DNA from 2 places in the Mesorhizobium sp. WSM4837 genome. Region 1 is predicted to be linked to the other one. Evidence: predicted binding sites of a transcription regulator. Region 1 holds the regulator's gene; the other holds the start of a gene.
The links. The regulator LexA, encoded in region 1, represses DNA repair genes until DNA is damaged. The targets are predictions, from matches to a motif close to TGTTCNNNNTGTGTTCNG.

Region 1 (5,442 bases):
GACGGCGTTCGAGCTCGGCATGGACGCGCTGGTCGAGGTGCATGACGAGGCCGAGACGGAACGCGCGCTGAAACTGTCGTCGCGGCTGATCGGCATCAACAACCGCAATCTGCGGACGTTCGAAACCAGCATCGAGACATCGGAGCGGCTCGCGGCGATGGTGCCGGCCGACCGGCTGCTGGTCAGCGAGAGCGGTATTTTCTCGCACCAGGACTGCCGCAGGCTGGAACGGAGCGACATTGGCACTTTCCTCGTCGGCGAGAGCCTGATGCGGCAACAGGACGTGGCCACTGCGACGCACCTGCTTTTGACGGGCAAGGCGCCCGCCAATGCATCTGCCCGAAAATCGCAATCGATGTTCGGAGAGCATGATGCATAAATACAAAGCGTCAGAGTGTAGTTTGTGCGTCCAAACGGACGCACGTCGCTCCAGGGTGACCTGACGATGTCGGCCGCCCTCACCCATCTTGGCGCGGAAGGCGAAGCCAATATGGTCGATGTCGGCGACAAGGCGGAGACGACCCGCACGGCAATCGCCGAAGGTCTTGTCTCGATGCGGCCCGAAACGCTGAAAATGATTCTCGACGGCGATGCCAAGAAGGGCGACGTGCTGGGCACGGCGCGCATCGCCGGCATCATGGCGGCCAAGAGGACGCATGAGCTGATCCCGCTCTGCCATCCGCTGCTGTTGACCAAGATATCGGTAGACATCGAACCTGACGCGAAGCTGCCCGGCCTGAAGGTCACGGCGCTGGCCCGTGTCACCGGCAAGACCGGCGTCGAGATGGAAGCGCTGACCGCCGTCTCGGTCGCCTGCCTGACCATCTATGATATGGCCAAGGCGGTCGATCGCGGCATGGCGATCTCCGGCATCAGGCTGGTGGAAAAGACCGGCGGCAAATCCGGCGACTACAAGGCGGATGCCCAGGGGGCAGGCCAATAATGGCGCTGCTTGCGGTCGCCGAGGCGCTCGAGCACCTGCTTGCGGATGCTGCGCCCTTGCCGGCTGAAAGCGTCGCCCTGATGGATGCCGCCGACCGCGTGCTGGCGGAGCCGCTCATGGCGCTCCGCACCCAGCCGCCATTCAACGCGTCGGCCATGGACGGCTATGCCGTGCGGGCCGACGATGTCGCGTCCGTGCCCGCGAGACTTTCGGTGATCGGCATGGCGCCGGCCGGACGAGGCTTTGCCGGAACAGTCGGCGCGGCGCAGGCCGTGCGCATCTTCACCGGCGCGCCGCTTCCCGGAGGCGCCGACACCATCGTCATCCAGGAGAATGTCCGCGACCTCGGCGGCGGCATGGTCGAAGTGACCGCGCCGACGGTTGAAGGCCGCAACATCCGCCGCCTCGGGCTCGATTTCTTGCAGGGCGACATGCTGCTGGAGAAGGGCCGCCTGCTTGATCCCGCGGCATTGTCGCTGGCGGCGTCGGCCAACCACCAGCAGGTCCGCGTGGTGAAACGGCCGCTGGTCGCCATCATCGCCACCGGCGACGAATTGCTGCCGCCGGGCAGCGACCTTGGCCCCGACCAGATCATCTCCTCCAATGCCTATGGCGTCGCCGCCGCGGCCCGCTCGGTCGGCGCCTGCGCACTCGATCTCGGCATCGCCCCCGACCGCAAGGAGGCGATCGCCGCGCTGGTGAAAAAAGCCGTCGCCGCAGGCGCGGACGTCATCGTTACGCTGGGCGGCGCCTCGGTCGGCGACCACGACCTCGTCCATGACGTGCTGACCGGCGAAGGCATGGCGCTCGATTTCTGGAAAATCGCCATGCGGCCCGGCAAGCCACTGATGTTCGGGCGGCTGGGCGCCATCCGCTGCATCGGCCTGCCTGGCAATCCGGTGGCCAGCCTGGTCGGCACGCAGCTCTTTCTGAAGCCGCTGCTGGCGCGGCTCGGCGGCCGCGCGTTCCGCCAGGACATGCGTCAGGCGCGGCTCGGCGCCGCCATGCCGGCCAACGATCTCAGGCAGGACTATGTACGCGCGGTGGTGAAGGAAGAAGCTGGCACGCTTGAGGCAACGCCGTTCAGTGTCCAGGATTCCTCGATGCTCAGAATGCTGGCCGACGCCAACGGACTGGTCGTGCGCGAGCCATTCGCTCCCGCGGCCGCAGCGGGCGCCGCCTGCAGCGTGCTGATGCTACGCTGAACAAAACGTCAACACATTCATTAAACTTTAAATGGTTGCGGAACACAACTGGAACAGATAGTGTTTGTTCTGGGTTTGTTTTTCTGATTCTGTTGGGGGTCGCGATGCTGACACGCAAACAACATGAACTGCTGATGTTCATTCACGAGCGGCTGAAGGAAAGCGGCATTCCGCCCTCGTTCGACGAGATGAAGGAAGCGCTCGACCTCGCCTCCAAATCGGGGATCCACCGGCTGATCACGGCGCTGGAGGAACGCGGTTTCATTCGCCGCCTGCCCAACCGCGCCCGCGCGCTGGAGGTGCTGCGCCTGCCCGATTCAATCGCGCCGGGCCTCAATGCGGCGCGCAAATTCTCGCCGAGCGTCATTCAAGGCTCCCTTGGGCAGGGCGGCCTCGGACGCCAGATCAAGCCGGCGCCTTCGCGCATGCGTGCGGCCGGCAATGACGACGACGTCGCTGCCACCGTTTCCATACCGGTGATGGGCCGCATCGCTGCCGGTGTGCCGATCGACGCCATCCAGCACCAGACGCATTCGATCTCGGTGCCACCGGACATGATCACCGGCGGCACGCACTACGCGCTGGAGGTCAAGGGTGATTCGATGATCGAGGCCGGCATCTTCGACGGCGACACGGTCATCATCCGCAACGCCGACACCGCCCAGCCTGGCGAGATCATTGTCGCTCTGGTCGACGAGGAGGAAGCGACGCTGAAGCGATTTCGCCGCAAAGGTGCCTCTATCGCACTGGAAGCCGCCAATCCGGCCTACGAGACGCGCATCTTCGGGCCGGACCGGGTCAAGGTGCAGGGCAAGCTCGTCGGATTGATCCGGCGTTACTGAACGGCGGGCTTCCTGGGTTTCTCGGCCCTGCGGTATGGCGGCAGGCCCCTCGCCTCGCGCGAAAATCGCCGCTGCTCATGCCAGGGCCTATATGGCTGTCTGACGGCAAAACGGATTTCTGCGCGCGTCGTCGCCGATAGCGGATCGAAGAAGACGGCGGCACTGCCCATGCGAGCGAGCTGCCGTTTGGTGACGACGAGAACCAGCGGGTTGCGGCAGGGTTTGTAATAGGCTGTGGCATCGTCGATGACGATCAAATCCGCAAAGGCACAGGCCGGCCGCGCGGTTTCACGGTTGTCGGCGAGCGCGATGAGCGCGCCGGACGGATGCCGGGCCAGGCACAGGCCGGCAGTGCAGGTGAAAGGCGCTCCCGGCGGCAGGTCGGCCGGATCGGCGATGTCGAACCGCACATCTCCTTTTTCGAATGTCTCCGGCTCGACGATCGTTGTTGAAACCAGCGCATGTTTCCAGTTGTCGGTGGTGAATTCGTTCGAACGCACCCGGTTGACGGCAAGTTCGCCGCCGCCGATCGGCAGTGCCACCAGATGCGCATCCTCCGAGATCAGCACGTCGGGGGTGCGCGTCTCGGAAATCGTCAGCAGGCCGGCGAGCGCAAAGGGAAGTGCCGCAACCCGCAGCCACGTCGTGGCCATCGTGGCGATGACCAGGGCGACCGTCACCAGCAGAACCGATTGCAACGAAATCAGGCCGACTGCATCGACCGGCGAACGCTCCGAGATCCATCCCGAAATTGCAATCATCGCCGTCAGGCCCTTGCCCATCATGTAGAGGAAAGGGCCGTCGAGGCCGAAAGGCATTGCCAAGGCGCTGAGGACGGCCAGGAACATGACGATCGTGACGATCGGCATGACCGCCAGATTGGCGAACAGGCTGAGCGGCGAGACGCGCTGGAAGTGCCAGATGGCGAAGAGCGCGGTGGCGCTGCCGGCAATGATGGAGGTCATTGCGATGGTGCCTGCCCCAGCGACGAGCTTGCGCGTGACGAAAGCGGCCGGTGACCGTCGCTGTCGCGGCGCCTTGGCCTTGTCGGCACGAAAGTCGGACCAACTGGCATAGGCGCCCACGAGAGCCGCAGTCGCAGCGAAGGACATCTGGAAGCTTGGGCCGACCACCTCGTGCGGCGACACGACGATGACGGCGATGGCCGAAATCGCCAGGTTGCGCATGGTGAGTGCCGCCCGGTCGAACAGCACGGCGACAAGCATTACCGCCAGCATGATGAAGCTGCGTTCAGCCGCGACCACGATACCGGAGAAAATCAGATAGGCAGCGATGGAGACGAGTGCGGCAGCAGCCGCATATTTCTTGACCGGCCGGCGCGACGAAAAGTCGGGAAACAGCGCAAAGGCGCTGCGCAGCAATCCCATGACGGTGCCGGCGACAAGCGCCATGTGCAGGCCGGAAATGGAGATGATGTGGTAGATGCCGGTGCGCCGCATCGATTCGTTTATCTCTTCGGGGATGCCGGCACGCACGCCGACGATCAGCGCAGCGGCAATCTCCCCCTCGGCACCACCGATGCTGTCCCTGATATGGTCGGCGATGGTTTCGCGCGCCTTCTCGATCGACGAAGAAAGGCGTGCGGTTAACGGTGCATCTTCGGAGACGACGATCTTTGGACTGCCGAGGAAAAAGCCACTGGCACCGATACCGGCGAAATAGCTGTCAAAGGAAAAGTCAAAGCTGTCCGGTCTGACCGGGCCAGTCGGAGGCAGAAGCCTCACATAGCCGGTTGCCACCGAGCCTGCGGTCATCTCAGCGGGAATCTTGCGTGCCGACACCCTGACACGTTCGGGTGCATAACGCAGTGTCGGCCGGGCGGTCGACATCACATCGATGGTCAGCCTGATCCGGCCGTTCGCCATTTGGTCGAGCCTGACGACACGGCCGGTCAGCCGGGTCTGGATTTCCGAACCGAGCATCTTCGTTCCGGCGCGCCAGGTTTCAACCTTGGCGGCGAGCACACCAAGCGCGCACAGCAACGCTGCCATGAAGCACAGGTGCGTTTTGCGGCGTGAGCGCGTGACGGCCGCACACAATGCCGTAAGGACCACGACGGCGATGGGCTGGGCAAAGTCCGGTTCGACGGCAAGCGAAAAATAGACGATCACCCCGCATGCCAGGAAAACCGGCACCAGCAGGAAGGCGACGCCCCGGTCGAGTTCCAGGCCGGCTGCCGCGGCCACGCTGTTGCGGACACCGGATGGTGAAAGATGGCTGAGCTGTCGGCGAAAACGAATGACAGGGCCGGGTGCTGAAGCCGGTATCGGCGCCGGGCGATCCGGCGAAAGAGGTTGGATGCTCAGCGGCGACGCAGGCAGCGAAACGGGTAGCGACTCAGTGTGAGGAACGTCGGCAAACAGCGATCGTTCGCTGACGCTTGCGGTCGCGCCCTCGCTCTCGTCCACGCCGCGGCCTGGTCCAGCCATAG
Region 2 (5,442 bases), on a different contig from region 1:
GCCAGGCCGGATGCACCGATCGAGTGCGAAATCCTCGACGCCGAGCCCGAACGCCTGCTGCGTTACTCCTGGCGGGAGCGGCCGGCGCCTGGCAATACAGCGCATCCGCTCACCAGCCCGCTGGACAGTATCGTCACCTTCACGCTCGACCGCACTGTGTCGGGCGGCACCCATCTGCGCATCGTCCACGACGGATTTGCACGAGTAGCCACGCCTGCCGTTGCCGGCGCCGGTTGCAGGCTTTCGTTCGACGCACACAACCCGAGACAGACCATAGCCGCAAACACGCCTCGCCTCTCCCTGCGCGCGGCCTGAGCGGCACAACGGAGAAAAGCGATGAGCGGTTTTGCCAATCTGGTGCCGATGGTGATCGAGCAGTCGAGCCGCGGCGAACGCGCCTTCGACATTTTTTCGCGGCTGCTGCGCGAGCGCATCGTCTTCATCAACGGTCCGATCGACGACAATGTGTCGGCGCTGGTCTGTGCCCAGCTCCTGTCGCTGGAATCCGACAATCCCGATAAGGAGATTTCCCTCTACATCAATTCGCCGGGCGGCGTGGTGACCAGCGGTTTCGCCATCTACGACACGATGCAGTATATAAGCAGTCCGGTATCCACCGTCTGCATGGGCTTTGCCGCCTCGATGGCCTCGTTCCTGCTGATGGCCGGCACACCGGGGCGACGCATCGCGCTGCCCAACGCCAGCATCCTGCTGCACCAGCCGTCAGGCGGTTTCCAGGGCCAGGCCTCCGACATCCAGCGCCACGCCGAAGGCATCCTCAGGACCAAGCGGCGCATGACCGAGCTTTACGCGCACCACTGTGGTCGCACGTTCGAAGAAGTCGAACGCACGCTCGACCGCGATCATTTCATGACCGCCGCGGAGGCAAAGACATGGGGCCTTGTCGACCATGTTTTTGACACGCGTAAGAGAGCGGCGTGAAAGGGTAGCCGGCTCATAAGCAACGTCGGTCAGCCGTTCGGCCAGTTGATCGCCACCGGTCTGGCTTCGGCCAGAGTGCGGCGATACAGTCCGCCGATGTCTGAGATCTCACGCATTTGCTTGAATCGGCTGATTATCGGTATCGCCGTCGCGGCGATGACCTCCGGCGCGGCGTTCGCCGAAGACAGTTCACCGCCTTCGCAGAACGGCACGCTGCCCGGTGTGACCAACGACTATCGCATCGCCAAGCCGGCTGCCGAACCGCCAGTTCAAGATCGGCGATACCGATGTCAGGATTTCCGGCAGCATAACCTTCGATGTCGGCGCGGGCTCGATGAAGGCCCCCGGTGATAGGACACCTCCATCGGCCTTCATCGCTGCCACAATCTCAAGGCGCTCGTGCGCCTGCGGCTCTGAAACGAACAGCCCCGCCGCTGCTTCCGCAAACGGTCGGGGCTTTTTTTGGATCTGAAATCCAAACTCGCCGGGAGTACACTGCCGGCTTTTGATTTCGGATGCTTCGCGGCATTCAGCCGACGATCCGACTAGTAGTCTCTGATTTTAATGGGATCGGCAGGTCACGGTTTGTCGGGCGGCGCAAAACGCCTAGCCCTGGCACTTATGCCTGCCGCGGCTCCAGCGACACGTGGAGCCTCAAGGAACTGTCCGGTGGAGTCATTCCTCTGCTCTCCTTTTCTGTCCATTGCGACTGGTGTCGTCCGAAGCGCATATCGCAAAGCCTGCGGCGTCTCGCAGGCCGCCTTGGGGCGGCGAGGCCATCGAAAGACGGTCGGCTTCGGTGACGTTCGGAGTCTGCCCCCCTGAGCCCGAGACGTCAACAGTTGGATAGCCGATTTACCAAAAACGTGATCGCTTGTGTGGCGAATCCGAAATTTGCATCCGTTTTGAGCAGCGCGACGTCGGCTGTGGATTACATGAACGCATTTGTCAGGAGCGTGTTCGGCCTTTGTTCTTTCCGCTTGCTCGCCCGCGCGAAAGACGGTTAAAGGCTTGGTCGAGAGTTCTCTCGAAACGGTGGCGAAATTACCTACATAGGGGATGGCCGGGACAACCCGCCATCCCACGAGATTCCAGATCTGAGGCGGCGACCGGCGATGGCCGACCATAAATATCTTTCCATTCGCGGGGCGCGCGAACACAATCTGAAGAATGTCGATCTCGACCTGCCGCGTGACAGCCTGATCGTCATGACCGGGCTGTCGGGGTCAGGCAAGTCGTCGCTCGCCTTCGACACCATCTATGCCGAGGGCCAGCGCCGCTACGTCGAGAGCCTGTCGGCCTATGCGCGGCAGTTCCTCGAAATGATGCAGAAGCCTGATGTCGACCAGATCGACGGCTTGTCGCCGGCCATCTCCATCGAGCAGAAGACCACGTCGAAGAACCCGCGCTCGACGGTTGGCACCGTCACCGAGATCTACGACTATATGCGGCTGCTGTTCGCGCGCGTCGGCATCCCCTATTCGCCGGCCACCGGCCTGCCGATCGAGAGCCAGACGGTGTCGCAGATGGTCGACCGCGTGCTGGCGGTCGAGGAAGGCACGCGTCTGTTCATCCTGGCGCCGATGGTGCGAGGCCGCAAAGGCGAATACCGCAAGGAACTGCTGGAGCTGCAGAAAAAGGGTTTTCAGCGCGTCAAGGTCGACGGTGTCTTTTACGAAATCGCCGACGTGCCGGCGCTGGACAAGAAGTACAAGCATGACCTCGACGTCGTCGTCGACCGCATCGTCGTGCGCGGCGATCTGGCGACGCGGCTTGCCGATTCCATCGAGACCGCGCTGAAGCTCGCCGACGGGCTGGCAGTGGCCGAATTCGCCGACCGGCCGCTCGACGCCAGCCAGACCGGCGAGGATTCGGTCAACAAATCGAAGAATGAGACGCATGAGCGCATCCTGTTCTCCGAAAAATTCGCCTGCCCGGTGTCAGGCTTCACCATTCCCGAGATCGAGCCCAGGCTGTTTTCCTTCAACAACCCGTTCGGCGCCTGCCCGACCTGCGACGGCCTCGGCAGCCAGCGCGCCATCGACGCCAGCCTGATCGTGCCCGACGACAATCTGTCGCTGCGCGCCGGCGCCGTCAGCCCATGGGCGAAATCGACCTCACCCTATTACGTGCAGACGCTCGAGGCGCTGGGCAAGGCTTATGGCTTCAAACTAGGGGACAAGTTCCGGGACCTGACCGAAGAGGCAAAGCGAGCCATCCTGCACGGCACCGGCGAGCGCGAGGTCACTTTCCAGTATGATGACGGGCTGCGCTCCTACCAGACGACAAAGACCTTCGAAGGCGTGATCCCCAATCTCGAACGGCGGTGGAAGGAAACCGAATCTGCCTGGATGCGCGAGGAGATCGAGCGCTTCATGTCGGCCACACCTTGCCCGGCCTGCCGCGGCTACCGGCTGAAGCCGGAAGCGCTGGCGGTGAAGATTGCCGGCAAGCACATCGGCGAGGTCACCGAGCTGTCGATCCGCAAGGCCGACCAATGGTTCACCGAGCTGCCCGCCGCACTCAGCGACAAGCAGAACGAGATCGCGGTGCGCGTGCTCAAGGAAATCCGCGAGCGGCTGCGCTTCCTCAACGATGTCGGGCTCGACTACCTGACGCTGTCGCGCAATTCCGGCACGCTGTCGGGCGGCGAGAGCCAGCGCATTCGGCTGGCCTCGCAGATCGGCTCCGGCCTCACCGGCGTGCTCTATGTGCTGGACGAGCCGTCGATCGGCCTGCACCAGCGCGACAATGCGCGCCTGCTCGACACGCTGAAGCATTTGCGCGACATCGGCAACACGGTGATCGTCGTCGAGCATGACGAAGACGCCATCCTGCATGCCGATTATGTCGTCGATATCGGCCCGGCCGCCGGCATCCACGGCGGCCACATCATCGCGCAGGGAACGCCGCAGCAGATCATGGCCAGCCCCGCCTCGATCACCGGCAAATATTTGTCCGGCGAGCTCGAAGTGGCAACGCCGGCGGTGCGGCGCGAGGCCAAGAAGAACCGGCGCCTGAAGATCGTCGGCGCGCGCGGCAACAATCTGAAGAACGTTACCGCCGAAATCCCGCTCGGCACCTTCACCGCCGTCACCGGCGTCTCCGGCGGCGGCAAGTCGACCTTCCTGATCGAGACCTTGTTCAAGGCGGCGTCGCGCCGCATCATGGGCTCGCGCGAGCACCCGGCCGAGCACGACCGCATCGAGGGCCTCGAATTCCTCGACAAGGTCATTGATATCGACCAGTCGCCGATCGGACGGACGCCGCGCTCCAATCCCGCCACCTATACCGGCGCCTTCACGCCGATCCGCGACTGGTTCGCCGGCCTGCCGGAGTCCAAGGCGCGCGGCTATCAGCCAGGCCGCTTCTCGTTCAACGTCAAGGGCGGTCGCTGCGAAGCCTGCCAGGGCGACGGCGTCATCAAGATCGAGATGCACTTTTTGCCCGACGTCTATGTCACCTGCGACGTATGTCACGGCAAGCGCTACAACAGAGAGACGCTCGACGTTCTGTTCAAGGGCAAGTCGATTGCCGACGTGCTCGACATGACGGTCGAGGAAGGCGTCGATTTCTTCGCCGCCGTGCCCGGCGTGCGCGACAAGCTGGAGACGCTGAAGCAGGTCGGCCTCGGCTACATCCATGTCGGCCAGCAGGCGACGACTTTGTCGGGCGGCGAGGCGCAGCGCATCAAGCTGGCCAAGGAACTGTCGCGCAAGGCGACCGGCAAGACGCTCTACATCCTCGACGAGCCGACCACCGGCCTGCATTTCCACGATGTCGCCAAGCTCTTAGAAGTGCTGCACGAGCTGGTCGATCAGGGCAACACGGTGGTCGTCATCGAGCACAATCTCGAGGTGATAAAAACCGCGGACTGGGTGCTCGACCTCGGTCCCGAGGGCGGCGACGGCGGCGGCGAGTTGGTGGCCTCAGGCACGCCGGAGGATATCGTCCGCGAAAAACGCAGCTACACCGGCCAGTTCCTTAGGGAACTTTTGGAGCGGCGCCCCGGAGGCAAGCGCGAAGCGGCGGAGTGAGCGAAGACTGGCTGGCGTTTGGAAAATCCTCAAATAAGGATCAGAAGAGCGCTTGCCGGTGATCTTGATGCTGTCGTCCGGCTGACGCAAGCCGCCTATGCACCCTACGCCCAATCCGCATTTCGACATGGCTAAAGCTGTCGAAACGCTCGCTACGGCCTGATCCATTTCAACCCGGGAGGACGACTGTGACTCAATCTGGAACAATCCGCGCCGGCATGGGCGGCTGGACCTTCGAGCCCTGGGACAAGTCTTTCTACCCCGACAAGTTGTCCAAGGCGAAGCAACTGCACTACGCGACCCGGCAGGTGCCGAGTATCGAGGTCAACGGCACCTTTTATTCGAGCTTCAAGGAGCCGACCTTCGTCAAATGGGCAAACGAGGCGCCGGACGGTTTTGTCTATTCGCTGAAAGGCAACCGTTTCGTCACCAACCGCCGCGTGCTCGGTGAGGCCGGCGAGTC

Region 2: uvrA (excinuclease ABC subunit UvrA) is a predicted target of LexA. The motif match lies at 1,900-1,917, and genes of this name have one in related genera.

The regions. Positions count from the first base shown of each region.
Region 1 is NZ_JBVVQE010000025.1:75,934-81,375, forward strand. It holds gene trpC (indole-3-glycerol phosphate synthase TrpC) at 1-379, shown strand, start outside; gene moaC (cyclic pyranopterin monophosphate synthase MoaC) at 446-943, shown strand; gene AC0L3D_RS16870 (molybdopterin molybdotransferase MoeA) at 943-2,148, shown strand; gene lexA (transcriptional repressor LexA) at 2,253-2,990, shown strand; gene AC0L3D_RS16880 (ComEC/Rec2 family competence protein) at 2,984-5,440, opposite strand.
Region 2 is NZ_JBVVQE010000033.1:31,885-37,326, reverse strand. It holds gene AC0L3D_RS19815 (SRPBCC family protein) at 1-315, shown strand, start outside; gene AC0L3D_RS19810 (ATP-dependent Clp protease proteolytic subunit) at 337-942, shown strand; gene AC0L3D_RS19805 (hypothetical protein) at 972-1,172, opposite strand; gene uvrA (excinuclease ABC subunit UvrA) at 2,058-4,979, shown strand; gene AC0L3D_RS19795 (DUF72 domain-containing protein) at 5,168-5,442, shown strand, end outside.